Regions from separate parts of the Synechococcus sp. RC10A2 genome, predicted to be linked through region 2. Evidence: riboswitches for the same ligand, from Rfam matches in the RefSeq annotation. Region 2 holds a riboswitch; each other region holds the start of a gene.
The links. Region 2 has a riboswitch for cobalamin ahead of NW848_RS13240 (type II secretion system protein). Riboswitches for the same ligand answer to the same signal wherever they lie in the genome.

Region 1 (7,049 bases), on a different contig from region 2:
GGAACGGTCGGGCGTCTGTTTTGAATTTCTGTACAGATGGCTGCCTTCGCCCTGCCCAGGGTGGAGAGTAGCTGTCGTTTCATCAACAAGGTGTTGCCATGTCTGCCCATAAAGGGTCATCGGGTGCACTATCGGCCTCTGCGCCTTCTCCTGAGGGCACTTGGCAGTTGGCCCTGCAAGGGATGAGCTGTGCCTCCTGCGCCCGCAGCATCGAACAGGCCCTCACTCAGGTGCAGGGGGTGTCCCACGGATCAGTGAATTTTGCCAGCGAGCAGGCCACCGTCAAAGGGGATCCCAGGCTGGTGGATCCGCAGGCGCTGATTCGGGCGGTGGAGCGGGCGGGGTATCGGGCGCGCCTTATCCAGGAGGATTGGCAGCTGGACGATCTGTCGGATCCAGAGCGGATCGCCCAACGGGCCGCAGAACGGGAACTGAAGCTCAAGGTGGCGATAGGGGTGGGCATCAGCACGGTGCTGGTGATCGGATCCCTGCCGATGATGCTGGGGATGGACATCCCGGGCTTTCCCATGTGGCTGCACAATCCTGGGTTGCAGTTGCTGCTGACGGCTCCGGTGCAGTTTTGGGTGGGCAAGCATTTTTATCGAGGCGCTTGGGCCGCTTGGCAACGGCGTTCAGCGGATATGAACACGCTGGTGGCCTTGGGGACGAGCGCGGCTTTCTTCTATTCCATTTTCCCAACGGTTTTCCCCGACTCTTTCCATCGGCAGGGACTGCATCCCGATGTGTATTACGAAGTGTCGGCGGTGGTCACCACCCTGATTCTGGTGGGCAAGTGGATGGAGCAACGGGCCAAAAGGCAAACCTCTGAGGCCATTCGCAAGCTGATCGGGCTGCAACCGAAAACGGCAAGGGTAATTCGCCATGGGGTGGAGCAGGATATTCCGATTCGGGAAGTGCAGGTGGGGGATCGGATCCGGGTGCGCCCCGGCGAGAAGGTGCCGGTGGATGGGGTAATCCTAGAGGGATCCTCCACCCTCGACGAGTCGATGGTGACCGGCGAGAGCCTGCCTGTTGTCAAATCGGCGGGGGATGAGGTGATTGGGGCAACGCTGAATCAGACGGGCAGCTTTGTGATGGAAGCGCGGCGGGTGGGCAAAGACACAGTTCTGGCCCAGATCGTGCGCTTGGTGCAGGAAGCTCAGGGATCCAAAGCTCCGATTCAACAGTTGGCGGATCGGGTCACCTCCTGGTTTGTGCCGGCGGTGATTGGGGTGGCAGTTCTAACTTTTGTGCTCTGGTGGGTGCTGGCCGATAACCCGACACTGGCCTTGGTGAACACAATTGGGGTGCTGATCATCGCCTGCCCTTGCGCGCTGGGGTTGGCGACCCCCACCTCGATCCTGGTGGCCGTGGGACGAGGGGCGGAATTGGGGATCCTGGTGAAAAGTGCCGACAGCCTGGAATTGGCCCACGACTTGCGCACGGTGGTCTTGGACAAAACCGGCACCCTGACCGAAGGTCGTCCCACTGTCACCGATATTTGGGCTAATGGCTCCTCTCCCCTGACGGTGTTGCGCCTGGCAGCGGCAGTGGAGCGGCACTCGGAACATCCTTTGGCCCAGGCGGTGGTGCAGAAAGCCGAAGCCGAAAAAATTGTGATCCCTCCTGCCTGGCACTTTCAGGCAAGGGTAGGCAGTGGGGCAGAAGCTTGGGTGGAAGATCAGTGGATTCGCATCGGTCGGCTGAGCTGGCTACAGGAGATGGGGATCCCCTGGGATCCCTCTTGGTCAGAGCGGGTTCAGAATTGGGAAAGCCAGGGCAAAACGGTGATCGGCGTAGCGCAATCCCAGAGTCTGGTGGGGCTGTTGGCCATTGCCGATCCGCTCAAACCCACCTCTCCTGAGGCAGTGCAACAGCTGCAACAGATGGGTCTAGAGGTGATCCTGCTAACCGGGGATAACCCCACTACGGCCCAAGCGGTTGCTCGGCAAGCAGGCATTCAGCGGGTAATTGCCCAAGTCCGTCCGGATCAGAAGGCAGCTTACATACGCAGCCTAAGACAACCGCGACGGCGGGTGGCGATGGTGGGAGATGGCATTAACGATGCTCCGGCTCTGGCAGAAGCTGATGTGGGGATCGCCATTGGTACAGGTACGGATGTGGCGATGGCCGCCAGCGATATTACCCTCATGTCGGGGGATCTGCGGGGAGTCGCCACAGCCATTCAACTCAGCCGGGCCACCCTCAACAACATCCGCCAGAACCTCTTCTTCGCCTTTATCTACAACACGCTCGGGATCCCGATTGCCGCCGGGGCGCTCTACCCCTTCACCGGTTGGCTGCTCAACCCCATGCTGGCGGGGGCAGCCATGGCCCTGAGTTCCGTTTCGGTGGTCGCCAATGCCCTGCGCCTGCGACACTTTCGAGCCCACAGACCGGCAGGCCGGCGTTAGGCCCTCTCCCAGGGGCAAGGGGGATTAGCGCGGCAACAGTTTTGCTGCCCTTTGAGCATGAGTCTGCCGTACCGCTCATGCCTCAGGGCTATCTTCTGGCAGACAAGGACATCCCCCCCAGGGGGCTTGGTGAACGACAAGCGGCAAGCTAACCTAAAAGGCTCAGGCAGACTGGGGAAAGTGCGGTGCAAGTCCGCCACTGTGACGCAACTGTGATGGGATCCCTCCCTCAGCCAGAACACCCACCTGCCGTTGTCCTGTACCCCTTGCGATTCACAAGGAACGGAGTTTTTTGTGTTGGATGTCCTCAGTTTTTCCCCTCCCCGTGCGGTTGGGCAGTTTTCTTCTCCTGCCTTGCCCCTGTTGCTCATCGGCCATGGATCCCGTGACCCTGAAGGGCAGCAAGCCTTTCTGGAGCTGGCCCAAGTTTATCAATCCCTCACCCCCCATCGGCCGGTGATCTCCTGCTTTTTGGAGCTAGCCCAGCCCAGTATTGCCCAGGGGGTGGAACAATGCTTGGCCCAAGGGTGGCAGGAGATCGTGGCCCTGCCGCTGCTGCTTTTTGGGGCGCGCCACAACAAGTTCGATGTGACGATGGAACTGGATCGCCTGCAGGCCCTCTATCCCCAGTTGCGCATTCATTACGGTGGGCCGTTGGGGATCCGCATCGAGATCCTGCAACTGCTGCGAGACCGATTGGCCGCTTTGATGGCCGCCCAACCGCAGCGGATCCCAGAAGCAGAAACCGTGCTCCTGTTTGTGGGTCGCGGCTCCAGCGATCCCGAGGCCAATGCCGAAGCCTGTAAACTGGCTCGGCTGCTTTGGGAAGGATCTGGGTTTGCCGCTGTGGAAACTTGCTTTATCGGCATTACCCATCCCCGCCTGCCCGTGGGATTGGAGCGGGCCCTCTCTTGGCAGCCGCGCCGGGTGGTTGTGCTGCCCTATTTTCTCTTTACAGGGGTGCTGGTGAAAAAAATCGAGGCGGCGGTGCAAGAACGGCGACGCCAATACCCCGAGATCGACTGGCTGATGCTGCCGGAATTGGGCCTTGTGGACGCGGTGCTGCACAGCCTGCAGCAACTGGAGCAGGAAGCTCTCCAGGGCCAAACCCTGATGAACTGCCACCTCTGCAAGTTTCGCCTGGCGGTGAGCGCAGAGCTGGGAGCGGGGCATACTCATCACCATGACCATGACTCCCATGGGCACGGATCCCATCACCATCACTCTCACCATCACCACAACCACGGCCATACCCCCGCAGCAGCAGCGGATCCCTGGGCCGAATTGCAGAGCTACCACCAGCGGGCTTGGCAAGTGCCCTAAGCGAGAAACAGAGGCTGCCGGCGGGATAAACTGAGATGCAGGCAGGCGATCTGTGAACCTGACCTCTGGTTCTCCTGCTCCGGTGGTTCTGCTAGCGAAAAAACAGAAACGATGATGTTCTCCCGCTCCTCTTGGGTCTCAGGTGCCGCTGCCGCGGGGAGCGGGATCTTTGTCTTCGCGTTGGTGGTGGGCCTGCTGGATCAGATCCTGCCGACCCTGCCCAAGGTTTCCCTGTCCTTGGCCGGGATCCCTGGGCTCCTGGCTGCAATTGGGGCCTCCTATGGGGCCTGGCGGGTGGTTCAGATGGGTCTGCAGTCGGGCTCCTGGACTGATTTTCGGGCCTCGCTGGTAGCGGCTCTGTCTCCCTTTGATCCCGCCGATTATGGCGGCAACCCTCGGCAACCCGAGGAGGATTCTCTCCCTTTGCAGTCGGTTGACGAGGATCCTCGAACCCAGATCCGCGATCGACAAATTCTTGATCAAGCTGAGCAGCAGACGGAAACTGAAACCGAAGTAAGCGAACACACTCAAGTAAGACTGCAGGGCGAGCAGCACCAGGATCAAGCTTCGCAGGCCAAGGCCCAACAGTTGCAGCCCCTACAAGAATTGTCATCACCTTCTTCCCCAAGCCCTGAGTCGGCAAAACCCACACCAGAGCCAGAGCTCAACCAAAAACTTCGCCAACTCCAGATGCAGGTCGCCACTCTGAAAATAGAACTGGAACTCCAAGAAATCCAACTGCAGCAGTTGGAGGTGAGGCGGACTCGGCTTCAGCAGCAGAAGCAGAAACTCAAGCACGTTCTGCGTCGCACGGCGTCCGAAAATCAAAGGCTGCGCTTCTTACAGGAGCAAAAAGCCCGGCAACTGGAGCAAACTCAACAGGAGCTGCAAACTTTGCGAGAGTCCTACCGCGCCTTGCAAGTTCTCCAGGAAATAAGCTCCACCCTAACCCAAAACCCATCTCACGAAAGGGCGGAAACGGAGTCCTCTGGATCCTCCGACTAGCCGACCCGCTTTAGAACAAATACACTCCCCTCGCTGCCCCGACCCAGCCGCAAGTCTTCATCCAAATAGGTGATATCCAGCCAACCCGTTGGCTCGCGGCGGCGGATATCGATTTGAATAGCCGGGATCCGCTCCGGAGCCCGCTCGAGCAAATCGAGAAAACTCTCGATCTCGTAGCTCATCAAGGCCTGGGATCCGAGCACCAAGCGCTCGAAAATGACCCTGACCCGGCATTCCGACTCTGGGTAGAAGCGGGCCGCCACCGCCACAACTCCCCGGGGCAGCCAAGCCTGCAGCCAGCCGGATCCCTGGATCTCCGCCACGTTAAAGACCCGCCCAGCTTTGGCCCGAATGCACTGGTAGATCTCGCCGGTGGTCAGAAGGGGCAACTGGGCCAGCCGCAGCAGGTCTGTGCTGGTGGTAAATAGGGTAAGCCAGTTCCCCTCCAACTGTTCAGGAACAGAGGTTGGCCTGGGGGTGGGGTTGAGCGCCTCCAAAGCAGCAATGTGAGACAAGATCTGGGCTTTCTGGTCAGGGGAAACCTTCCGGCCTCGGTCAGCCCCCTCCAGCAGGCGCAACAGGGCCAGCTTTTGCTCAGCCAAAGACTCAGGCATGGGCACACTCCACAGGCACCGGCCCTATTCTAGAGAACACGGGATCCCTCTGCCCTCAACCCTCCGCTTCCACCGGCTTCAGATTTAGATTTATTAGATCCGCCACCTGCTCGTACCCCAAGCCGGCCCGCACCAGCAGCGGCTCCGGCCCCGTGAGATCGATCACCGTCGAGACCTGGGCCCGATAGGGAGCCTCGTCATCCAGCACCAAATCCACCTGTTTCTCCAACTGTCGCATTTCCTCGGCGGTAAAGATTCCCCCCTCTTCCCAATCCCCAGCAGAGTCAAAACCCACCTCCAAAGAGCCGACGGGATCCCCGCCCAGCTTGGCCGAGGTGGAGACGATGGGATTGCCCAGCTCGGCCAACAGCGCCTGACAGATGGCCGAATCGGGCACGCGGATGCCGGTGGTTTTCCGCTTGGGATCCATGACCAACTTGGGCACCAGCTTGGTGGCCGGCAGCAAAAACGTAAACGGGCCCGGGATCAGCCGCCGCATCAGCCGATAGGCGGGATCGCTCACTTGGGCATACTGGGCAATTTGGGAAAGCGAAGGGCACAAAAAGGTGAGGGGCTTGTCGTTGGAAAGCCGCTTGAGACGCCTTACCCGCTCCACCGCCTGCTTGTGGGTGACATCGCAGCCAATGGCATAGACCGTATCGGTGGGGTAAAGCATGACCGCCCCTTCCCGCAGAGCGGCTGCAATCCGTTGGATGGAACGGGCCTGGGGATGCTGTGGATGGAGCTTAAAATACTCGGCCATTCGGGAGAAAAAAGCAAAACCTCAAGACTCGGAGCGGCTAGGGCTTTCCACCACTTCCGCAACTCCCCCAGAACGAGGGGTAGGCGGCACCGACAGGGATCCCTGCGGCCAATCTTTTAGCCGTTGCATCAGCGCTTGAATATGCAGACGAGGCAAATAGGGCCAGTCGCCTGCTTCCTCCAAATCCTGAAGCACCCGATAGAGCTCTTGCCGGGTGTTGGGCAAAGACTCTCGGAAGGCCCCCTCCAAAATCGTGCGGTGCAGATCCTCCAACAACCGCAGGAGCATCAACAGCTCCACACAAGCTCCCGCCCTCGCCTGGGCCGCCTGCTCAATGGCCAACTTGATCTGGCGCAAATCGGGGGGCAGATCCTCCGCCGAGATATACATAGCCGCTCATCTCTGAGTTTTGGGAAGGCAGGGGCACTCCTATTCTAAGATTCTCCTGCCCCCGAACTGGCTGGATTTTGCTAGCCGCCGCGGGTCGATGGAGATCCGGATCCCGGCCCAGGCACTGCCACACCCGCTGCAACAAGGGCTCCAGCCCCTGCCTGGCAACCGCCGAGATGGCCGATACCGGGGCACCGGCAGCCATTGACAGCCGCTGGGTGCGCTCGCTCACCTCCTGGGGCTCAAGGGCATCGATCTTGTTCAAAACCACAATCTGCGGCTTGTCGCTTAGCCCGTGGCCGTAGGCGCGCAGCTCCTGCTGAATGATTTGGTAATCCCTGACGGGATCTGCTGCTGTGCCGTCCACCAGGTGGATCAACACCCGCGTGCGCTCCACATGGCGCAAAAAGTCGTGGCCCAACCCCACCCCTCGGTGTGCCCCCTCGATCAGTCCGGGAATGTCGGCAAACACCACCCCATCCCCGGCAGGATGGGGCACCACTCCCAAATTGGGCTGCAGGGTGGTGAAGGGGTAATCGG
Region 2 (7,049 bases):
CCACGCATGAAGGTCGCCGCGCTCAGCGCGTACCTGTTCGACCCGCCGCTGGAGACCGCGCGCCAGTGGGTACAACACCTGCGCCCCGAAACCGACCTGTTGATTGCGCTCACGCACCTTGGCGTCCAGCACGACCGCCTGCTAGCAGAGGCGTGCCCCGAACTGGATGTGATTCTCGGCGGGCATTCCCACACGCCGACCGAGACCCCAGAGCAAGTGGGCGGCGTGTGGCTCAGCCATGCGCCCCCGTTCTGCAAGGGCGCGACACTACTGACACTCACACGCCGCAACGACCGCTGGGAACTGGAGTAGCCGTTACTCCAAGCCCATCAGCTCGTCGGTCTGGGGGTTGCCATCGCGGTCGATGTTGCCTAAGTTGTAGCGACGGTGCGGCTCGTAGGCGGCTTCTGTGCGCAGCACGGGCTTGAACACCTTCGCGTGCCCGTCGCACCACAGCACGACCCCCATCTGATTGTGCCGCCCGTGGAAGGTGGGGTTATTGTAGGAGGGCGGTTCGAGGAAGCCCGTGCCTTCGAATACAGGCGCACCTGCGCCCCAAGTGCGCCACTGCGCCACATCCGCCAGCCACGCGGTCTCGACAGGGCTGTTAATCTGCGCCAGCGCAACCGCGATCGGCGTGTAGTTCGGGGGGCGCATCGGGCTAAGATAGACATAGTTGTAGCCGTAGCCCAAAAGCCCGTACTGGTAGGCGCGGCTCTCGCGGAACGACGGGCACGCCTGAATCTCCGTGTTGCGCATGTACGGATACAGGAAACTGCGCTGCGTGTCCAGCCGCTGGTTCTGGCGGTCGACATAGCCCCACCAGTAGTGCGACCAGTCGTCGTAGGCAATCGGGAACAGCCGCTCGTCGTAGTCTTGGGCGTACATCAAGCCTGCAGTTCCGATTTGGCGCAAGTTGCTCAAACACGCGGTCTGACGCGCTTTCTCGCGCGCTTGGGCAAACACGGGGAACAAGATCGCCGCCAGAATGGCGATGATCGCTATCACGACCAACAGCTCAATCAGTGTGAAGCCGCGTGCGCGGCTCGCGTACCGTGTCTGTTGCATCATTTCATCCCTCCACATAAGCGTTGCGCTCTGTGGTCGGGACGAAGGCTTGCGCCGCAGTTGCTGCCAGCTGGACGCCTCCAGCCGCAGGCACATGCGTGCGCGCGCTCTTTCGCCCAACCCGCGAGGCGAAACGAGCGAGATACGGCTGAATCGGTCTTCGGGCTTCTGGATCATCCTACTAACGACGCCTTCCCAGCCGAAGCCAGTGGCAATATGTCGCGTTCGTCCCCAGTTACCGCTGCGCGTCAGCGTCGGATTTGCACCGACTTCCCGTGCATTCAGCCGCCGCGAACTCGTTTGCCGAAAGCGCAGGTATTATACCGACTCCGATGACGGTTCGCGAAGCCCTCGAGTGGGCGGGGGCGCAGTTGCAGGCGGTAGGGCTACCAGAGCCGCTGCGCGAGGCGCAGGCGTTGGTCGCAGCGTGCCTCGGCTGGGAGCGTGCGCAGCTAATAGCACATCCTGACGCGCTCCTTTCAGCGCGGCACGCGCGGCGACTGCATAGCTGGGTACGCCGCCGCGCAGCGCGTGAGCCGCTGGCGTACATCACGCGCCGCGTGTGGTTTTACGGGCTGGAACTTATGGTCGGGCGCGGCGCACTTATCCCACGCCCCGAAACGGAGTTGCTGGTGGAGGTGTTTTTGGGATGGGCGGCTAATCTACCCCCCTCCTTAAGGTTCCCCCCGCTTCGCGAGGGGAACCAGCCCGACTCGGTTCCCCCTGCAAGCAGGGGGAACCTCAAGGAGGGGGTCGCTTGCTCACCAATCCTCGTAGATGCAGGCGCAGGCACGGGCACAATCGCGCTTGCCTGCCTGATGCACGCGCCGCACTGGCTGGGCATCGGCATTGAGCGTAGCCGCCGCGCGCTCCGCTGGGCGCAGGCGAATCGGCGGAGACTGGGGCTGGAATCGCGCCTGCTGCTAATCCAAAGCGACTGGCTGCATGGACTGCGCGCAGGCTCTGTGGACGCGGTGCTGAGCAACCCGCCCTATGTGCTGCCCGACGAGTGGGACGCGCTGCAGCCCGAAATCACGCGCTACGAGCCGAAGAGCGCACTGCTGACGCCTGCCGATGACCCGTTGCGCCCCTACCGCCGCATTGCGCGGGGCGCGCGGTGTGCGTTGCGCGCGGGCGGTCTCCTTGCATTCGAAACCAGCCCGCGCCTGGCTCCCCTGTTAGCCGAACGGCTGCCCGCGTGGGGCTTTCGGCAGCCACGAATCGTCTGCGACTACGCGGGGATAATGCGCGTCGTGTGGGCGATTCGTGAGTAGGCGCGGTTCAGCGGCTTTCGCAAGTGTGGCGGTACGCCTTGCGCTTGATTCGAGCCAGCGCGTTGTCCACCGCTTTCGGCGAGCATCCGATTCGCGCTGCAATCTCTCGGTAGGTAAGGTGCTGCCGATACAAGGCGACCACTTGCGCTTCCAGCGGGCTGAGGCGCGTCGCCAGGAACTCGCGCCGCCGTTGCGCTGTCTCCCGCTCACTCAGCTGCTCATACAGGTTCTGGCGCGGGTCAGGCACCTGCTCCAGCCACGAGCGTCCATCCCCCTCTTCCGAAAGGCTCACGATTGGCGCTGCCCATCGCTGCGCACGCTTTAGCTCCGACAGAATCTGTCGACGAATGCACACCCGCGCGAACGCCGCAAACCCCGCCTTACGCTGGGGGTCAAAACACTGCACCGCGCGCCACAGACCAATCAAAGCGACCTGATACACATCTTCGGGATCACAACTGGGCATATAGAACCGCCCTGCGAGGTTCTGCGCCAGCGGGCGGAACAGCGCCAGCACCTGCTCCGCCGCGCGCTCGTCCCCTTGCTGCGCCCGCAGCACCAAGTCATCTGTCGATAGATATTCACAGTGCGCTTCCATCGTGCGCTCACCCACCCTATTATAGCCCACTTTTTCACCAACGAGGGCGTGAAGGGGAAAAGCATAGGTTATTCCACCCGAATCCCCTTCACACACCAGCAGATCGCACAGTATTGGGCGTTTTCGTCGCTCGATTCGACGCGAATTGGGGTATATTATAGGCAAGCGCAATTTCAGCGAGTAGTTGCCGACGAAAGGACATTTCCGGCTCGTCCCGCCACGCACAGAGTAACCCTCTTGAAATTTTTCCGAAGGAGGTCAGTCATGATTCCTGTAGGTTTATTCACGATACGGCAGGCGGATCACGCCGATTTGGATCGGATTGAGGAACTGGACCAGTTGTTTGGCAACGCGGCGCTGACGCGCGAGTATTTTGAAGCGTGGTTGCGCCATCACTCAGAGGGCTTCCTGGTCGCCGAGTATGACGGGCGCGTGTACGGCTACAGCATGGTCATCTACCTGCATGCGCGTCAGATTCGCGAGAACTGGTATCACGACACGGGCGGTGGCACTTGCAGCACGCACACGCCGCTGGGCGAGTATCTCTATGCGGTCAGTGTTGCTTCGAAGAAGCAGGAGGCAGCGCGCGCGCTGTTTATCGCCAATCGGCGGCTCTTTATCCGCTCCCATGTGTATCAGACGGTTATCTTCGGCAGGTTGCCGCGATTCCGCAAGTGGGTCGAGGCACAGGGTTATACTCCCGAGGCGCTGGATCGTGCCACCAAGCGTCGCCTGCTCGATGTCTATGTGAACACCTTGCACGATCCTTATCAGGTGTTCTACGAGGGACTGAGTTTTATGCCCGAATACGGCGTCGTGGACTACTTAGAGGGCGACGACGAGTCGCTGAACTGCGCGTTGAAGCTGGTGTGGCGCAATCCGTACTACAAGCCGCTGACCGTGGATCGTGCGGTCGCCGAAGTCGCCACGCCTACGCCTGCAAGTAGGTAATGACCAGTAAAAAAACCCACACCATACACGGCAGGAACAAAACAAGCTCTCGGCGAATCTAAAAGACACTATGAGACGACATGGCTTTACCCTGATTGAGTTGCTGGTCGTGATTGCGATTATCGCGATTCTCGCGGCGATTCTGTTCCCTGTGTTTGCGCAGGCGCGCGAGAAGGCGCGGCAGACCCAGTGTACCAACAACATGAAGCAAATCGGGCTCGCCGTCATGCAATACATTCAGGACTACGACGAGCGGTTCCCGATGAGCCTCTACGAGACCATTGAGAACAACCAGCGCTGTCTCTTTACCGTGTACCATGCCATTTACGCCTACAAGAAGAACATCGACATCGTGATATGCCCCTCCGATCGGCAGGCATTTGATGTCGTACAGGCGTTTGGTCAGCTTGGCAGACCGGTCTGCCCGCTTCCGAACTTCCGCTACGCGGGGTATATTTTCAACTGGTGTGTGTTCGAGAACGGAAATGTGCCGGGCGTGCTGACTCCCAACCCGGTGGTGTCCCAAGCGCAGATCGAGTATGTTGTGGAGACCTCGATGCTGTATGACGGCACGCTGGGACCACCACCGACGATTCAGTCGTACCTGCAGGCGCGCCACAACGGGCTGGGTGTTGCGAACTTCGCGGACGGGCATGCGCGCACGGTTAAGGGGCGCGCGCGCGAGGGCGCAAACAGTACCGCGCCGACTTGGGACGGTAAGCAGGTGCGTATCTTCGATGTCGGCGAGGTAGGACCCTATCAAGGTCAGATTAACTTGTGGGGTGTCGCCGCGCGCCGAGCGAACGGCACGCCCTGCCGTAACTGTCCGAACCGCAATAACCCCGGCAACTGCAACTAATCGCGCCGTAAGCCCCGCCGATGGCGGGGCTTTTGTTTTCCACAAGCACGGCAGGAAACTTCCCCTGATAGCCGAAAATTGTCGTCGTCGATGCAGACACTGCACACGAGGTGAGACAGGCTATGGATCGCAATTTGGGTATGGATTTTGTACGCGCGACTGAGGCGGCGGCGCTCAGTGCGGGGCGTTGGGTTGGCAAAGGCGATCGGCACGCGGTCGATCAATCGGCTTGCGAGGCGATGCGCCGCACGCTCGGCGACATCGACATGAAGGGCGTTGTGGTCATCGGCGAGGGCGAACGCGACGAGGCGCCAATGCTCTACATCGGCGAGGAACTCGGCACGGGCAACGGTTACGCTGTGCAAATCGCGGTTGACCCCGTGGAGGGCACGAACCTCGTCGCGACGGGGCAGCCCGGCGCCATCAGCGTCGTCGCCGCCGCGATAGAAGGCGAGGGGAAACTGTTGCGCGCCCCCGACATCTACATGGACAAACTCGTCGTCGGTCCCTCCGCTAAAGGCGCGGTGGACATCACCCTCCCCCCACGCATGAACCTCAAGGTCATCGCCAAGAGCCTCGGCAAGGAGGTACAAGACCTGACCGTCGGGATGTTGGATCGCCCGCGCCATGAGCAACTGATTCGCGAGATACGGCAGGCAGGGGCGCGCATCCGCTTGGTGTCCGACGGCGACCTCTCGCTTGCACTGGAGGCGTTAGACCCGCAGGGCGAAATCGATGTGCTGATGGGCATTGGTGGCGCGCCCGAAGGGGTACTCTCCGCCGCCGCCGCGCTGTGCATGGGCGGCGAGATTCAGGCGCGACTGGTGTTCCGCAACGAGCAGGAACGCGAACGCGCCAAGCAACTGCTCGGCACCGAGGATGTCGACCGCGTGCTGACGATGGAAGACCTCGCGTGGGGCAATGTGGTGTTCGCCGCGACGGGCATCACGGGGGGCAACCTGCTCGGCGGCGTGCGCTACACAGGCTGGGGCGCGATTACCCACTCGGTCGTGATGCGCTCGCGCAGCGGCACCATCCGCTGGCTGGAGACGCACCACCACTTCCACCATGACCCGCGCTACTGACGCGGTACACCCCCGCGTGGGGTAGAATGATTCGGCGTGCGCGCCCCCACGGCGCGTGGGCAGTGAGAGGCGGTGGCGTGATTACGACTGACTCGGTGGGCGACGCGCTCCAGCGTGTCGAGGCGCAGATCGGGCGCGTGATTATCGGGCAGCAGCGCGTCGTTGAGCAAGCGCTGTGCGCACTACTGGCGGACGGGCACATCCTCATCGAGGGTGTGCCAGGAATTGCCAAAACGCTGTTGGTGCGCGTGATTGCCCAGACGCTGGGGCTGCAGTTCCGCCGCGTGCAGTTCACGCCCGACCTGATGCCCTCCGACCTTATCGGCACGACCATCTTCGACGCCCAGTCGGGCGAGTTCCGCGTGCGCTACGGACCGATTTTCGCCAACATCGTGCTGGCAGACGAAGTGAACCGCACCCCACCGAAAACGCAATCCGCGCTGTTAGAGGCGATGGAGGAGCGCAAGGTCACCATCGATGGCGTCTCGCACGCGCTGCCGCGCCCCTTTATGGTGTTCGCCACGCAGAACCCCATCGAGTACGAGGGAACCTACCCGCTGCCCGAAGCGCAGTTAGACCGATTCTTGCTCAAGGTGGTGATGGACTACCCCGCTGAAGACGAGGAGCGCGCGATTTTGCGCCTGCACGATGCAGGCTTCCGCACACACCAATTGGAACAGGTTGGGTTGGAGCCTGTGATGGGCGCGGAGGAGTTGGAGCGGCTACGCGCCGTCGTGCGCTCGATCCAGGTCACTGACGAGGTGCGCGACTACATTTTGCAGATTGTGCGCCGCACGCGCCAGAACGAGTACCTGCTGGTGGGCGCCAGTCCGCGCGCGGGCGTCGCGCTGCTGCTGGTCAGCAAAGCGTTAGCGGCGATGCGCGGGCGCACCTTCGTCACGCCCGACGATGTGAAACAGATGGCGACGCCCGTGCTGCGCCACCGCCTGATTCTCAAGCCCGAAGCGGAAGTGGAAGGGCTGAACGCCGATCGCATCCTGTCGAGCATTTTGGAGGCGACGCCTGTCCCGCGATGAGTAGCCTGCTGTTGGAACGCCCGCCCCACCTGCGCGACGCGCCCGACGATTCGGGCGACGGGCGCGAGCGGGCGCCCGTGCTCCTTGTGGTGCGCCCCAGCAGCAGCGGCATGCTACGCCATGTGCAAGGTCTTATCAAGTACCTCCCTGAATTCGGCTACGCGCCCACGCTCACAG
Region 3 (7,049 bases), on a different contig from region 2:
CCGTGGTACTAAGATGCAGCTAGTGGATCAATGGAATCGTCGCATTCGCAAGCTAAGGGTTTCTCTAACCGATCAATGCAACCTTCGCTGCCGCTACTGCATGCCTTTGCATCCAGAATTTCTGGACAAAAGTAGCTACTTAACTCCGCAGCAATACAAAGAAATTATTGGCGAGTTGCTGGACTATGGCATTGAAGAAGTTCGCATTACAGGTGGTGAGCCTCTGGTTCGGCAAGACTTTGATGAAGTCATTCAGGAACTTGCCAAGCTGAAGATCCCGTCCCTCAGCCTAACAACCAATGGCCTGCTGCTCCACCGCTACTGGGACGTTCTCAAGGCTGCCAATGTTCTCAACCTTAATGTCAGCCTCGATAGCCTACAGCCCTCCACCCAAGCTGCAATTGCCCGTCGCGACTGCCTGGCGGATATTCTCCGTAATATCCAGGAGGGTATTGCCCGGGGATTTAGCCTCAAAGTCAATACGGTTGTAATGCGGGGGATCAACGATTGCGAGCTATTTGATTTCGTTGAGTTTGCCCGCAAGACAGGCGTGACAGTTCGCTTTCTGGAGCTGATGCGGGTCGGCTATGCCAACTCTCTCTATGAAGAACACTACGTTTCAGCACAAGAGTGCATTGCCCGTCTGCAAGAACGCTATACTCTAACCCCCCTTCCAGCGGCACCTGATTCGACAGCGTTTTACTTTACAATCGACGAGAATGTTAAAGTTGGATTTATTGCCTCTGAGTCTCAGCCCTTCTGCAGCAGCTGTTCCCGGTGGCGCTTGACAGCTGATGGTCGTCTCTTTGCCTGCCTATTTAGTGAGGAGGGTCTCTCGGTTCGAGACAAAACACCAGGCCAACGTCAGCAAATTTACCAGCAGCTTTTGGGGATGAAACCACTGCGCCGGGTTGAGCAGGTCTCACACCCAATGTACGGCTTAGGGGGCTAGCTCTATGGACAAAGCTGATCGTACATGGGCCCATCTTAATGCTCAAGGCCATCCGCATATGGTAGATATTAGCCACAAATCGGTGTCTTTGCGAACGGCCACAGCACGGGCAAGAGTTCAACTGCCACCTGCTCTCAGATCCTATGTTGTTGGCCAAGATATCCACCTGAAAAAAGGACCGGTATTTCAGACAGCAACCATTGCCGGTACAATGGCTGTTAAAAGAACTGACCAACTGATCCCCTTTTGTCATCAGATCCCTGTTGAAGACTGCACCTTTGATATCACAATTGATGATCACTTGCTTGTAACCATCCACTGCACTGTCAAGACCAGCGCTAAGACAGGGGTTGAAATGGAAGCTCTCTGTGGTGCGGCAACAGCAGCGCTGACAATCTATGACATGTGCAAGTCGGTGTCGCCCCATATCTGCATCCAGGAGACCCGCCTAGTAACTAAGTCCGGCGGCAAAAACGCCCTCCTGGAACGTCCCCTCTATGGCTTGGTGCTCACAGGGGGACGTAGCAAGCGCATGGGTCGCGATAAAGCGCTGCTGAACCCTTTTGGCAAACCCCACGCCGCCTATCTCTATGAACTGCTGCAGCCCTACTGCCAGCAGGTTTACTTGTCAGCGCGTGCCGGTCAGTGGTCGGGCACAGCTCTAGAGCTCTTGCCCACACTACCAGATCTAGTAGAAAGCGTTGGCCCGATCAGTGGCCTATTGACTGCCTTGAATACTCATCCTGAAGCTAACTGGTTGGTTGTTGCCTGTGATCTACTGAACCTTCGGTCAGAAACAATCCAAAAGCTGCTGGATCACTACCAAGCCGAAACAATCGCGACTTGCTATGTTAACCCCGAGCGCGGCTTCCCGGAAGCTCTTTGCGCCATCTATACTCCTCAAGCTGCAGCGGTACTAGAAAGGGCTTACGCGGAAGGGGTGTACTGCCCTGTGGAAATCCTCAGCAGGCAGCCCTGCACCCTAGTTACCCCCAACCATGAGGTCGAGCTCATGAACGTCAATACCGCCGAGGAGTATGCCACTTTCCAATCAGTTTGGGGTAGTTGCAGCCATGGTAACTCAATCTGTCCTAAGTAAGACCGTAACAATTCAATATGTAGCAGTGCTGCGGGAACAGGCTCAGCGGAGCAGCGAAGTGCTGCAAACCAGTGCAGCAAACTACCTAGAGCTCTATCAGCAGCTGCAAGCAAAGTATGGATTTTCGCTAGCAGCGGAGGACGTTAAGGTTGCTGTCAATCATGAGTTCTGTGACTTGACTAGGCCGATAGATGAAGGTGCCTTGGCAGTTTTCATTCCACCAGTTTGTGGGGGCTAAATGCTGCGTTTTCTAATTGTGGATAGCACCATCCAGCCAGCTGAACTCAGTCGTTTGCTCGTCAATAACACAGCGGGTGCCTTAGTAACCTTCGAGGGCTGGGTACGCAACCACAGCCAGGGCAAACCTGTTCTCAGCTTGGAGTACGAAGTCTACGAGATCCTTGCCCAGAAGGAGGGCGAGAAGATCCTCCGAGAAGCCCACGCCAAGTTTGGCCTCTGCGGTGCTGTTGCCTGTCACCGCCAGGGTCATCTTGCAATTGGTGATATTGCGGTTTGGGTTGGTGCTACAGCTGAACATCGCGGCGCCGCTTTTGCTGGAGCACGTTACATCATTGATGCAATCAAGGAGCGCTTGCCCATTTGGAAAAAAGAGTACTACTGGGGTGAGCCGCCGCGTTGGGTTTTGTGTCAGAAAGCAAAGCCTTTGTTCCAGCAATTCCATAAGAACGCTATTGCTCGGCAGCCTTGCGGCGATACCCCCTAGCCTCTCTGCTAGTATCAGTGAGGTACCTGACCTGGGGCTGTAGCTCAGCCTGGATAGAGCAAGCGCCTCCTAAGCGCTAGGTCGGCGGTTCAAATCCGCCCAGTCCCGCTAAAACCAGTGATAGGATAAAGTCTACTGTCGGTTCTGACGGGGATCAGCCGTCAGAGGCAACGGGGAAAGTGCAGTGAGAATCTGCCGCTGTCCCGCAGCTGTGAGCCGGTTTTGGACTTGGGATCCCTAGTTCGTTGTTGCAAGAGGCCTTGAGACGCAAGCCAGCCCCTCCAAAACTGAGCAAGTCAGAATGCCCGCCGGCGGTTTTTCCACAGTTCACCATATCTGCGAGGTACAGATATGCTCCCCATTTTGACGTTAGCCCGTTCCCGTCTCGAAGTTTTTTCATCGGCCTGCTTACGGATTTTCGACGCTCTCGGATCGTAGGCACTCAGTCAAAAGCGCGGACAAGAGAGCTGAGCAGTTAGCTCAGGGGCAGCTAGGAGGACGGTTGCTCGCTTTGGTTGCACAAAAGAGTCCTCTGGGCATCCCCCTGTGCAGAGTGGGCAAGCCGCCAGGGTGAAGGAACGCCTTGACAGCTCCGGCAGGTTTCCTGGCCTAGGGAAAACCTTCTGCCGGGATGCCACCGATAGGCATGTCGGCGGCCATCTCTTGCTGCCTAGGTTGGATGACAACTGGCGGCAACCTCAATTACCGAATTCGATTCAGGACAAGGTACCTTATGGCCATTGAAACTCAAACCCTAGGCTATGCCCGCATGGGCAAGCGCCGCGAGCTGAAGAAAGCCCTGGAGGCCTTTTGGGGCGGCACCCTGGAGGCGGAAGCCTTGTTGGCGACGCTGCAGGATCTGGAGAGTCAGGCCTGGCGAACCCAGCGACAGGCCAACCTCGACCACATTGCCGTAGGAGATCAAACCCTCTACGACCACGTTTTGGACTGGGCCACCTGGCTGGGGCTGATTCCCTCCCGGTTTCAGAGCTTATCAGGCCTGGAGCGCTACTTTGCCATGGCGCGGGGGCAGGAGGGGCTGCCGGCCTTGGAAATGACCAAGTGGTTTGACACCAACTACCACTACTTGGTGCCGGAAATTGAGGCCGACGCGATCCCTCAGGCCCATTTCGACGACTTCCTGGCCACGGTGCGACGGGCGCAAGGGATCCTAGGAAACCGCACCAGCCCCGTCCTCCTCAGTCCGGTTACCCTTCTTGCTCTAAGCCAGCGCTCTGGCGAGTTGCGGGGGGATCTGGAGAAGCTGCTTCCTCTCTACAGAGAACTCTTGCAGGAGCTGCAGCGCCTGGGGATCCGGGAAGTGCAAGTCCATGAGCCCATCTTGGTGACCAGCGAAGGCAAAAGTCTTCAGGAAGCGGTGGAGCAGACCTACCGCTGGCTTGCAAGCGTGGGGATCCCTCTCCACCTGGTTACCTACTTTGACGACTTGGGGGAGACTTACCCCTGGGCGGTGGAGCTTCCGGTAGCTGGCCTCAGCCTCGACTTCACCCGCGGCCACAACCTGGAACTGGTCAGAGCCCACGGCTTCCCCGCCGACAAGATCCTGGGGGCGGGGGTAGTGGACGGGCGCAACGTCTGGCAGATCCAGCCCAAAGCCGTTCTGGCCACTCTGCAAGAGCTGCAAGCCCTAGCCCCCAACCTGCGGGTGCAGCCTTCTTGCTCGCTCCAATTTGTGCCCCACGACGCTGCTCTGGAAACCCACCTGCCAGAGCCTTTGCGCAATGTTCTCAGCTTTGCCGAGCAGAAGCTGGCCGAGGTGGTTCTGCTGGCCCGCACCCTCAACGGCGAAGACACCGCCGCCCAGCAGCAGGAGCTGGAGCAGCAGTGGCAGGCCTTCCAGGACTTCAATCCCCCCAACTCTACAGTGCGCCAGGCCTTGGCCAACCTGACGGCGCAGGACTTCCAGCGCTCCCTTCCCTACGAGCAGCGTATAGGCCGGCAGGTCAAGCTGCCACCGCTGCCGACCACCACCATCGGCTCTTTTCCCCAAACCCCCGAAGTCCGGCAGTGGCGGGTCAAGTACAAAAAGGGCGAGATCTCCCAGGCCGAATACGAAGCTGCCATCGACGCCGAAATTGCCAAGTGCATCCGCATCCAAGAAGAAATTGGCCTGGATGTGCTGGTGCATGGTGAGTTCGAGCGCACCGACATGGTGGAATACTTCGCCCAACAACTGCAGGGCTTTGCCTTTACCGAGCACGGCTGGGTGCAGAGCTATGGCAGCCGCTGCGTGCGTCCCCCCATTCTCTACGGCGACGTGTCTCGCCCTCGCCCCATGACGGTGCGGGAGTTCAAGGTGGCCCAATCTCTGACTCAAAAGCCGGTCAAGGGGATGCTGACAGGGCCGGTAACCATGCTCAACTGGTCCTTCCCCCGCGTTGACGTTTCCCGTCGCGAGCAGGCCCTGCAAATTGCCCTGGCCCTGCGGGCAGAGGTGGCCGACTTGGAAGCTGCCGGAGCCGCGATGGTGCAGGTGGACGAGCCAGCGCTGCGAGAGGGGCTGCCCTTGAAAAAAGAGCGCTGGCCAGAATACTTAAGTTGGGCGGTGGAGGCCTTCCGCCTGACTACCGCTGGCGCCAAGCCCGAAACCCAGATCCACACCCACATGTGCTACTCGGAGTTCGGGGACATCATCGAGCACATCGAGCGTCTGGATGCCGACGTCCTCTCCATCGAAAACAGCCGCAGCAGCAACAAAACCTTGCTGCAGATTGCCCAAGCCGGCTATCGCCACCAGGTAGGCAACGGCGTTTACGACGTTCACAGCCCGGCGGTGCCCGACACCGAGCAGATTCTCCGGCAACTGCGCCTGGGAGTGGCCCACTTGCCGCTAGAGCAAACCTGGGTCAACCCCGACTGCGGCCTAAAAACCCGCCGCTGGGAGGAAGTGATCCCTGCCCTGAAAAACATGGTGGCAGCCACTCAGCGTCTAAGGGAGGAGCTCCAGGCCACCTAGCCCCCGGCAAGGTTGCTCAGGCCAGCGTCTCCTCCGCGGGCAACCGTGCGGCTACGACACTCCTAGGCCGCCTTGCGGCTGGCAAATAGGGCAAGATGAGAGTGGGGCTTTGCTCCGCTGGATCAACGGAGGCCAGAAGGGATCCCCGCTGTGTCTGTTGCCACCGCAGCAACAATCATCAATTGCCATCTCTAGCCATCTCAAGGTAGTTCTAATGAATCCAACACTCTGGGTTTTTTGGGGCCTAGTCCTGCTCCTAGCTATAGGATTGGGAGCCTACCTGTTGACCGCCCGCAAGTACCGCTCTCCTGAATCGGTAGCCCGCGCCTACGACGAATGGACGCGAGACGGGATCCTGGAGTTCTACTGGGGCGAGCATATTCACCTGGGCCACTACGGATCCCCGCCGCGGCGGAAGAACTTCATCCAGGCCAAGCACGACTTTGTCCACGAGATGGTGCGCTGGGGCGGGCTGGATCGGCTGCCGCCGGGGACGACGGTGTTGGATGTGGGCTGCGGCATTGGCGGTAGTTGTCGCATCTTGGCCCGCGACTATGGCTTTGTGGTGACCGGCATCACCATCAGCCCGCAGCAGGTGCAGCGGGCCCAGGAGCTCACCCCCCCCGATCTGCCCGTCCGGTTTCAGGTGGCCGACGCCCTCAACCTGCCCTTCCCCGACGCCAGCTTTGATGTGGTCTGGTCCATCGAGGCGGGGCCCCACATGCCGGACAAGGCTCGCTACGCCAGCGAGATGCTGCGGGTGCTCAAGCCAGGCGGCATCTTGGTGGTGGCGGACTGGAACCAGCGCGACGACCGTCAAAAGCCCCTCAACTTCTGGGAGCGGCTGGTGATGCGGCAGTTGTTGGATCAGTGGTCGCACCCCGCCTTTTCCAGCATCGAGGGGTTTGCCGAACAGTTGCAAGCCACGGGCCTGGTGGAAGGACAGGTGCAAACTGCCGACTGGACGCAAGAAACTCTTCCTTCTTGGCTGGATTCCATCTGGCAGGGGGTTGTCCGTCCCGAAGGGTTGCTGAAGTTTGGCTTGGTGGGCTTGATCAAGTCGCTGCGGGAGGTGCCCACTTTCTTGCTCATGCGCCTGGCCTTCGGCACTGGCCTCTGCCGCTTTGGCATGTTCCGAGCGGTGCGGGCCGCCACGCCGGCAAACTCCGCCCGCCCAGAAGTAGTTGCCCACAGCACTCAGCACTAGAAATGACAACCCTTGCTCCCACTCCGACTACCTTGGCAGCCGTTTACGACGTGATCATCGTCGGCGGCGGCATTGCGGGCTTGACCCTAG
Region 4 (7,049 bases), on a different contig from region 2:
CCCTCCACCACCTGGCCCACTTGGATCTCGGCCCAGCGCTCCTGAAAGAGCTCATAGAGCAATGGCCCAAGACAGTCGATGTGAGCCGGGATCCCTTCGTAAACGGTTGTCCAGCCGGTGGGGGAAACCTCTTGCCAAGTCTGGTTTAAGGGCGTGATCCAGGGACTGAAAGCGGCCATAGGTTGCTCCTATTGGATTGGCGGAATGCGGGCAATCACCCCCTTTTTGATGGGGCGCTCTGCCCAGGGCAGGATCCCATCGGGCTTTGTCAAATACAGCTCCGCCGTTTGTAAGATTGGCTCTACATCTTTTGGATCGAGATCGCCAAAGACATAGGTCATCTTCCCCGGGGCTGCTAGGGCAATCACGCAGGCATGGCTGCAGCCGCTCATACAGGCAACTGGCTTCAGGTGCAATTGGGAATTGAGCACTTGCGATTGCAAGGCGGCCAGGAGCATTTCTCCTTTGCTAGTCCCTTCTTTTTGGCCGTTCACCCAGCGAGATCCGCAGGTGGTGCAGATCCAGAGGTAATGTTCGGCCTCAGCTTGAGCCGAAGTTGTCGATGGAGAAAAGTTAGGAGATAGAGAGTTGGTTGAGATCGCCATAAGTTGCATCCAAACTAAACCGTAAAGCAGACAATCAACTTGGAAAGTTCTCGCTAAAAGTGGTCAGCCGGAGAGTTAAAAACAGCCTGGGATATCGCTAAAATTGCCCCCGCAAGTTCACCCTCAGCGTGCGGCCAACTCCGGGATAGCCGGGGAAAACTTCATACTGCTCATCCAGCAGGTTGTCGATCCCCAACTCTAGGCTCAGGGCCTCAGCCAACGGGATCCCGCCGCGCAGAGCCACGGTGGTGTAGCCTGGCAGGGATTCCGTATTGGCATTGTTGGTAAAAAAGCTCCCAATGTGATGGACCAAAATCGAGCCGTACCAGCCCTGCTCGTGGCGGTAGCTTAGGCCTAGATTGAAGCTATCGGCTCCTACAAAGGCTAGCTCTTTGCCAACTGTGGCCGGGTTAAGGGCAGCGCGGATGATGGGATCATTGAGGGTGTAGTTGGCAAAAAGCGTCCAGTTTTCCCCCAAACGCAAATCTAAAGCCGCTTCCAGGCCGGTATATTCGACCAGCCCGATATTTTCATAGGTTCCCCGGCGCGGCCCAAGGCTGACAAAGGTGATGCCATCGCGGATGCGGTTGTGGGCAAAAGTTAAGCGCAGCAGGCCAAAATCTCCCAAGGCTTGATCTAAGCCAATGTCAAAGCTTTCCCCTCGCTCTGGGCGGAGATTGGGGTTGCCATCCACTTCAAAAAAGCCGCGCAGCCGAAAGAACAATTCCGAGATCAAGGGGGTGCGAAAGCTGCCGGCGTAGCTGGCCCTCAAGGTAGTTCCCTCGGCAACTGCCCACCGGATCCCCACAGCCGGCGAGGTGGCCGAGCCGTTGGCCAAACTGCTGAAGTCCTGACGGATGCCCAGGTCGAGGTGGAACTGGGGATCCGGGCTGTAGTCCAGGCGGGCAAACAGGGCCCCCTGGTTAACCGTATCGTCGTAGTTGATATTGGCAGAACCCCTGGCAAAAGAAAAAGTCGTATTGCGGGCTGAGATAGAGCGATAATCTGCCCCCAAAACTCCCTCTAGGTTTTCGCCGGCCTGCCAAGCATATTGAAGCTGGGATCCCCAGCCATTGCGCAAGATGACGTCGCGGGATCCCTGGCTTTGCGGAGCGCTGAAGCGGTAGTTGAGATCGTCCAAAAAGACTCTTGCCTGCAGGGATCCTGTTTCCTGAGTCCACAGCCAACTGAGATCCAGCAGCAGATCGTTGGTGTTTTGCTCTGCGTCGGGAGAGGGAAACTCTACACTGCCGGGCACGCGAAAGGCTTTGTTGAGGTAGAGGGCGTTGGCTGTTAGGACTTGATCTTCGGCCAGTTGCCAGGTGAGCTTGGCCTGCAAGTTGTGGTACTCCACCGCCGAGTTTTCCCGCCTGCCTGACTTGCCCAGCCGCTCAATGGCAAAGGGAAAGTCGTTGTTACTTTGCAGACGGCGATAGCTGAGCACCCAGCCCAGATCCTGGGCTTGGCCGCGACTTTGGATCCCTTGCTCATTGAGACCGTAGCTGCCGACCGCCGCTTCCAGCACCGTCTCCGTTTCTGGCTGCGGCTCCACCGTGACGATGTTGATCACGCCGCCAACGGCGTCTGAGCCGTACAGGGTAGAGCCGCCGCCGGGGGAGACTTCAATTCGCTCGACGACATCGGTGGTGATTTGCGAGAGGTCAAACCCCCCGAAAAAACCCAGATCGTTGAGAGGGCGGCCATCCAAGAGCACCAATACCTGCGCCGTTCGCGCCCCTCGCATGAATTGAGAGCTAAGAGCTCCCAACTGAGTTCCCGCTGTGCCATCGCTGAGGATCCCGGGCAAGTAGCGCAGGGCTTCCTGCACCGTCCTTGCCCCTTGCTGGCGCATCTGCTGGCGGGTGATGACATAGACTGGGCGGGAAGACTCTCGCAGCAGGCCGGGACGGCGAAACGGGGTGGTGACGGGTTGATTCAAAATCTCGGCGCTGAGGCCGGTATCCAAGATTGCCTGCCCCCAGGCCGGGATCCCCAAACTCAAGATCCCCAGCCCAAGGCTGAGACATACAGTTACTTTCATCCGGTTGCTCCTGCTTCCGTGCGACGCGGAAGGGCTAAGCTTTGAGCCAAAGCCGCAGGCGGGCATCCTGACTGAGGGCCTCAGCCCATCACAGTTGCGGCACAGCGCCGGATTTGCACCGGACTTTCCCCATTGCTTGCCCTGGCTGATCCCCAGGACAACCTGACGGCACGGCTTTCCTCCCCATTGCTCTGGAAAAAGCCGTGCTAGGCATCATACATTCCCTGCTGGGGAGTTCCTATCCTGCCGGGGGGGATCCCTGGGCAGTGAGGTCAACGGAAGATCATCTCCGCCACCGCGTCAAAGCCGGCGTCCAACAGCCGATCCAAGACTGACTGGGCCTGGCTGCGGCTGTCGTAGAGGCCGGCCTGCAGCACCCTCCTGCCGTTGAACACGGTCTCCACCGCTTCGGGGACGAGCTGCCGCAGCCGCTGCAAATCGTCGCTGCCCTTGGGGGTCACCAGCACACGAAAGCGGGTGGCCGACTCTGCTGGGGCTACCGCCGGTTCTGGAGCCGCGGCAACGGGAACAGGGGGGGTTGTTGGGCTGCTGCCCGCTTGTCGGCGAGCCGGGGGTGGCAGGAGGGTAGTAATATCCGTGAGAGGAGCCACAGATTGCTGGCGGACGGGAGTGGCAGGAGCAGGCTCAACCGGTTGGGCAGGCGTGGTGGAGCCATCGGGGGTGAAGGGGACGGCAACAAACTCCTGGGGTTGAGCGCCTGCCGGCTGAGGGGGGGCACTGGGCAAAATGCGCCCTCCCGATCCCGCTGCAGGAGGGGGAACGGGGGCAGTCGATTGGGGCACCGTCACCACCGGCAAGGTGGGAGAGGCCGCCGCCGGCTGGGGATCCCTGCTGGGAGCCGGAGGCTCGGCCTGCGGAGTTGTGGGCAGCGTCAAGCCGCCTGCCGCAATGGGTGGCGGGGCGTTGCTGGGCAGCGCAGCCACCGTGGTCTGGCCGGCCAGATCCAGTTCCCCTTTGGTTTTGCCTGCCAGTTGGTTGCCGTTGGCGTTGAGGCGCAGACTGCGGGTGGCGTTGAGGATGTCGTACTGGCCGTTGCCCTCAAAAATGTTGTTGCCCGGATCCGAAGCCGTGCCCAAATCTGGCTGGGCGGTGGTGATAGCTGTCAGGCCAGTCTCCAGGTTGCGGGCAATGAGATTGTTGCGCAGGATGGGACGGGCGCTGCCGCCGACCACAATGCCGGTGCGGTTTTGCAGGATGCGGTTGTTGCGCACAATCGGCGCCGAGCGCTGGTCGATGGTGAGGCCAAAGCCGGTCTCTTGGAAGAGGTTGTTGACAATGGTGGGCTGGGAGGTGCCCAAGACGGAGATGCCGTTGGCCCCGTTTTTGTAGAAGCGGTTGCCTTCTATCCAGGGGTTGGAGGCGCCGGCGATGAAAATGCCGTCGTGGATGCTGCCCACAAAGCTGTTGTTGAGAATGCGTGGGGAAGCCGATTCTACCCAGAGGGCGTAGCCGCGCCGACCCTGGTTGCGCAGGGTAACCCCCCGCACCTCTGAGCCGGTCTCTGCCAGCAGGGCAACGTTTTGCCGGGCCAAGGTCGGGCTCATGTAGGTGCCGCCGCCATCGATCAGGTAGCCCTCTCCCAAGGTGGACTCGTCCCCGCGCAAGATAAGGCCGGCCTTGAGGCGGATGGGGAAGACTTCGCCGCTTTCTGCGCTGTACACCCCCGGCAGAAGCTGGATGATGCTGCCGGCTGGCGCCCGGCTGATGGCATGGGTGATGGTCTTGAAGGGGTTGTTGCGGGATCCATCCCCTTGGGTATCGCTGCCATTGGCGGCATCCACAAAAATGGCGGGGCGGTCGTCCGGCAGCGGCGGCGCTTGGGGCAGGGCCTGCTTCTCCAAAAGGCCGGTGTCCAGGGAAGTTTGCGCCCAACTGGGATCCCTTCCTGCCGCCAGCAGTAAGCTGGTGCTCAACAGCAAAGAGGTGGCCAGTCGCGTCAGCGTCGCGGAGCCGTGACGCTGCAACCGCAAGTCAGGCAGGACTGCTGTAAATTGGTGTTCGCCGGATTTCTGCAGACGGATGAACGATAAGGAAGAGATCATAGGAGTCATCCCCACACCAGGCTGGGCCAGACAAGGAAGGAGGGTCGAGGCTATCCTACCAAACCTGACAGGCAGGATCCTGCCCTCTTCCCCAACTCCAAATACGGACTGACGCAGGCTTCTTTTTGTAGATCCAACGCTACCCCTAGAGTATACCCTTGCCATGACCGACGAAGCCCTTGCCCGCGAAGGCTCCTCCCAAGAGTTGCCGCTGGCTTCCCTCTCGTCTGGGCGCCCCCTGCTCAACCTGCTGTTGTTGGGGATCCCAGCCCTGCTGCTGCTGCTGGGCCAGTGGGCAGGGCAGCCGGCCCTGGGCTGGGGGGCGGTGCTGGCTTGGCTGGGCCTGGCCGGCTGGTGGGGGCAGCCGCTCTGGGTGCAGATCGGGCGCGACCTCTGGCAGTGGCTGACCACCTGGCCCAGCCTGGGGTGGGCGGCAGCAGCTCTCGGCTTGGCGGTGATGGGAGGATTGGTCTGGAGTGGAGCCTTCTCGGCCCTGGGATCCCTGAGCTGGGAGGCCATCGGGGCTTTGGGCGAGGTGTTCGGGGCTACAGGTCAGATCCTGATCGCCCTCCTGGCCGCCTACATCGCCTGGCGGCAGTACGTCATCTCCCGCGACCTCACCATCCAGCAGAACATCATCACCCAGCAGCAGACCATCGACGCCTACTTCGAGGGCATCTCCAACCTGGTTCTCTCCCCTGACGGGCAGTTGGACGACTGGCCCCTGGAGCGGGCCATTGCGGCCGGGCGCACGGCGGCGCTCCTCAACGGCGTGGATCGCTTTGGCAAAGCCAAGATCCTGCGCTTCCTCTCCACCGCTAACTTGCTTAGCCCCCTGCGCCGCGACGAACACCTGGGCCGGCCCATCCTGGACGGCAAAGGCGGCTACCAGCGGGATCGCCTCAACGGGATCCGGGTGGTGAATCTGGGCACCATGCTGGAAGGGGCCGACCTGCATGGCACCCTGCTGCGGGGGGTGGACTTCAGCGAGGCCAGCCTGGAAAGAGCCAACCTGCGGGATTGCGACCTCAGCCACACCAACCTCTGCGGGGCCAACCTGCGCAATGCCGACCTGCGCGGCGCCGATCTCTACCGCGCCCTCTTGTTTGTGGGATCCCTGCAGACGGCTTCTCCGGCTCAGCCAGGAAAAAAGCCCGATTTTAAAAGCGGGGCCTACGCCGGCGCCATCGTGGCCGGCGCGGACTTTCGCCGGGTGCGTCGCCTTTCCCCCGAACAAAGAGCCTACCTGGCCGCCTGGGGAGCCAAGCTGGATCCTGAGCCCCCGCTTCCCCTCAACTCCTCGGCCAGCCGTTTGGATCCCGGCGGCGAAACCGAGCCCTTACCCCCTCCTGCCGAGCCGCCGGCCTCCCGGAGGCCTTGATCCAGAGCCAATGGCCGGCAAACCTGGGTTCAACGCCAGCGCTGCCATGGTCATGGCAAACAGCCATGAAACAGCTTGTGAGTTGATCCCAGCTCCCCTCTCCCTCTGGGAGAGGGGCTGGGGGTGAGGGCCTGCCGGAGAACCGTTCAAGCTAGCCTGAAATAGCCCCAATCCCTCAATTGTTGGACATGGCCCGCTTGCTCACCAAGTTCTGGCTGCTGGAGCGCTACCTGTTTGGGCAGATGCTCACGCCGGTGCTGGCCGGTATAGCTGGGGGAACCCTGCTGCTTTTGGCAGGCCGGCTCTTTACCTTGGCCGAGCGGCTGGTCGAGGGATCCGTGCCGCCCCTGACGGTGTTGCGCCTTCTCATTTTGGATCTGCCGGAGATGGTGCTGCTGGGCATGCCCATCGCCGCTTTTTTTGCCACCATGCTCACCTTGGGCAAGCTGAGCGGCAACAGCGAGATTACCGCCATGCGGGCAGCCGGGATCCCGTTTACGCGCATTTTTCGTCCCCTGTTGCTGGTGGGGCTGCTCATGAGCCTGAGCGCTTTTTGGATCAGCAACGTGCTCCTGCCGGCCAGCAAACGAGAAATCCGCCAGATCGACCAGCAGGCGCTCCTGGCCCGGGCCACCACCCCGGTGCAATACGACGTCTTTTTCAGAACCGCCCGCGTTGGCGGGACGGAAGACAACCTCTGGTTTTTCATCCGCCAGGTGGATCCGCGGCTGAACACCATGCAGGATGTCACCATCTTGCAGGTGGATCCCTTGCCGGGGGGCAAGTACCAGTTGGCAGAGGTGACCCTGGCGGCCCAGGCGGTGTGGAATGGCCTGGACTGGACCCTCAGCGAAGGGGTGACCCACCGCTACGGCCCTGACGGCCTCAGCCTGGCCGAAGAGCCCTTCGACCGCAAGCCGCTAGAGGTCTCCCAAGATCTGGCCGCCCTGATGCAGCCG

Region 1: another riboswitch for cobalamin. It lies ahead of NW848_RS08185 (sirohydrochlorin chelatase); the one in region 2 lies ahead of NW848_RS13240 (type II secretion system protein).
Region 3: another riboswitch for cobalamin. It lies ahead of metE (5-methyltetrahydropteroyltriglutamate--homocysteine S-methyltransferase); the one in region 2 lies ahead of NW848_RS13240 (type II secretion system protein).
Region 4: another riboswitch for cobalamin. It lies ahead of NW848_RS15630 (TonB-dependent receptor); the one in region 2 lies ahead of NW848_RS13240 (type II secretion system protein).

Annotation. Positions count from the first base shown of each region.
Region 1 covers NZ_JANSHP010000064.1:15,104-22,152, forward strand. The annotation lists gene NW848_RS08180 (heavy metal translocating P-type ATPase) at 99-2,414, shown strand; cobalamin riboswitch at 2,543-2,679, shown strand; gene NW848_RS08185 (sirohydrochlorin chelatase) at 2,709-3,737, shown strand; gene NW848_RS08190 (hypothetical protein) at 3,849-4,742, shown strand; gene NW848_RS08195 (PAP/fibrillin family protein) at 4,739-5,356, opposite strand; gene NW848_RS08200 (L-threonylcarbamoyladenylate synthase) at 5,412-6,119, opposite strand; gene NW848_RS08205 (hypothetical protein) at 6,141-6,509, opposite strand; gene obgE (GTPase ObgE) at 6,451-7,049, opposite strand, start outside.
Region 2 covers NZ_JANSHP010000097.1:22,036-29,084, reverse strand. The annotation lists gene NW848_RS13245 (metallophosphoesterase) at 1-312, shown strand, start outside; gene NW848_RS13240 (type II secretion system protein) at 316-1,071, opposite strand; cobalamin riboswitch at 1,223-1,345, opposite strand; gene prmC (peptide chain release factor N(5)-glutamine methyltransferase) at 1,401-2,342, shown strand; gene NW848_RS13230 (sigma-70 family RNA polymerase sigma factor) at 2,350-2,940, opposite strand; gene NW848_RS13225 (hypothetical protein) at 3,325-3,891, shown strand; gene NW848_RS13220 (DUF1559 domain-containing protein) at 3,962-4,750, shown strand; gene glpX (class II fructose-bisphosphatase) at 4,873-5,835, shown strand; gene NW848_RS13210 (AAA family ATPase) at 5,862-6,872, shown strand; gene NW848_RS13205 (glycosyltransferase family 4 protein) at 6,869-7,049, shown strand, end outside.
Region 3 covers NZ_JANSHP010000076.1:15,503-22,551, reverse strand. The annotation lists gene NW848_RS10910 (molybdopterin molybdotransferase MoeA) at 1-12, shown strand, start outside; gene moaA (GTP 3',8-cyclase MoaA) at 14-952, shown strand; gene moaC (cyclic pyranopterin monophosphate synthase MoaC) at 957-2,051, shown strand; gene NW848_RS10895 (MoaD/ThiS family protein) at 1,990-2,289, shown strand; gene NW848_RS10890 (molybdopterin synthase catalytic subunit) at 2,290-2,775, shown strand; tRNA gene NW848_RS10885 (tRNA-Arg) at 2,809-2,883, shown strand; cobalamin riboswitch at 2,898-3,103, shown strand; gene metE (5-methyltetrahydropteroyltriglutamate--homocysteine S-methyltransferase) at 3,509-5,752, shown strand; gene NW848_RS10875 (methyltransferase domain-containing protein) at 5,967-6,959, shown strand; gene NW848_RS10870 (FAD-dependent hydroxylase) at 6,962-7,049, shown strand, end outside.
Region 4 covers NZ_JANSHP010000114.1:14,379-21,427, forward strand. The annotation lists gene NW848_RS15620 ((2Fe-2S) ferredoxin domain-containing protein) at 1-179, opposite strand, end outside; gene NW848_RS15625 (DUF1636 domain-containing protein) at 189-605, opposite strand; gene NW848_RS15630 (TonB-dependent receptor) at 703-2,646, opposite strand; cobalamin riboswitch at 2,686-2,827, opposite strand; gene NW848_RS15635 (DUF1565 domain-containing protein) at 2,919-4,709, opposite strand; gene NW848_RS15640 (pentapeptide repeat-containing protein) at 4,873-6,090, shown strand; gene NW848_RS15645 (LptF/LptG family permease) at 6,279-7,049, shown strand, end outside.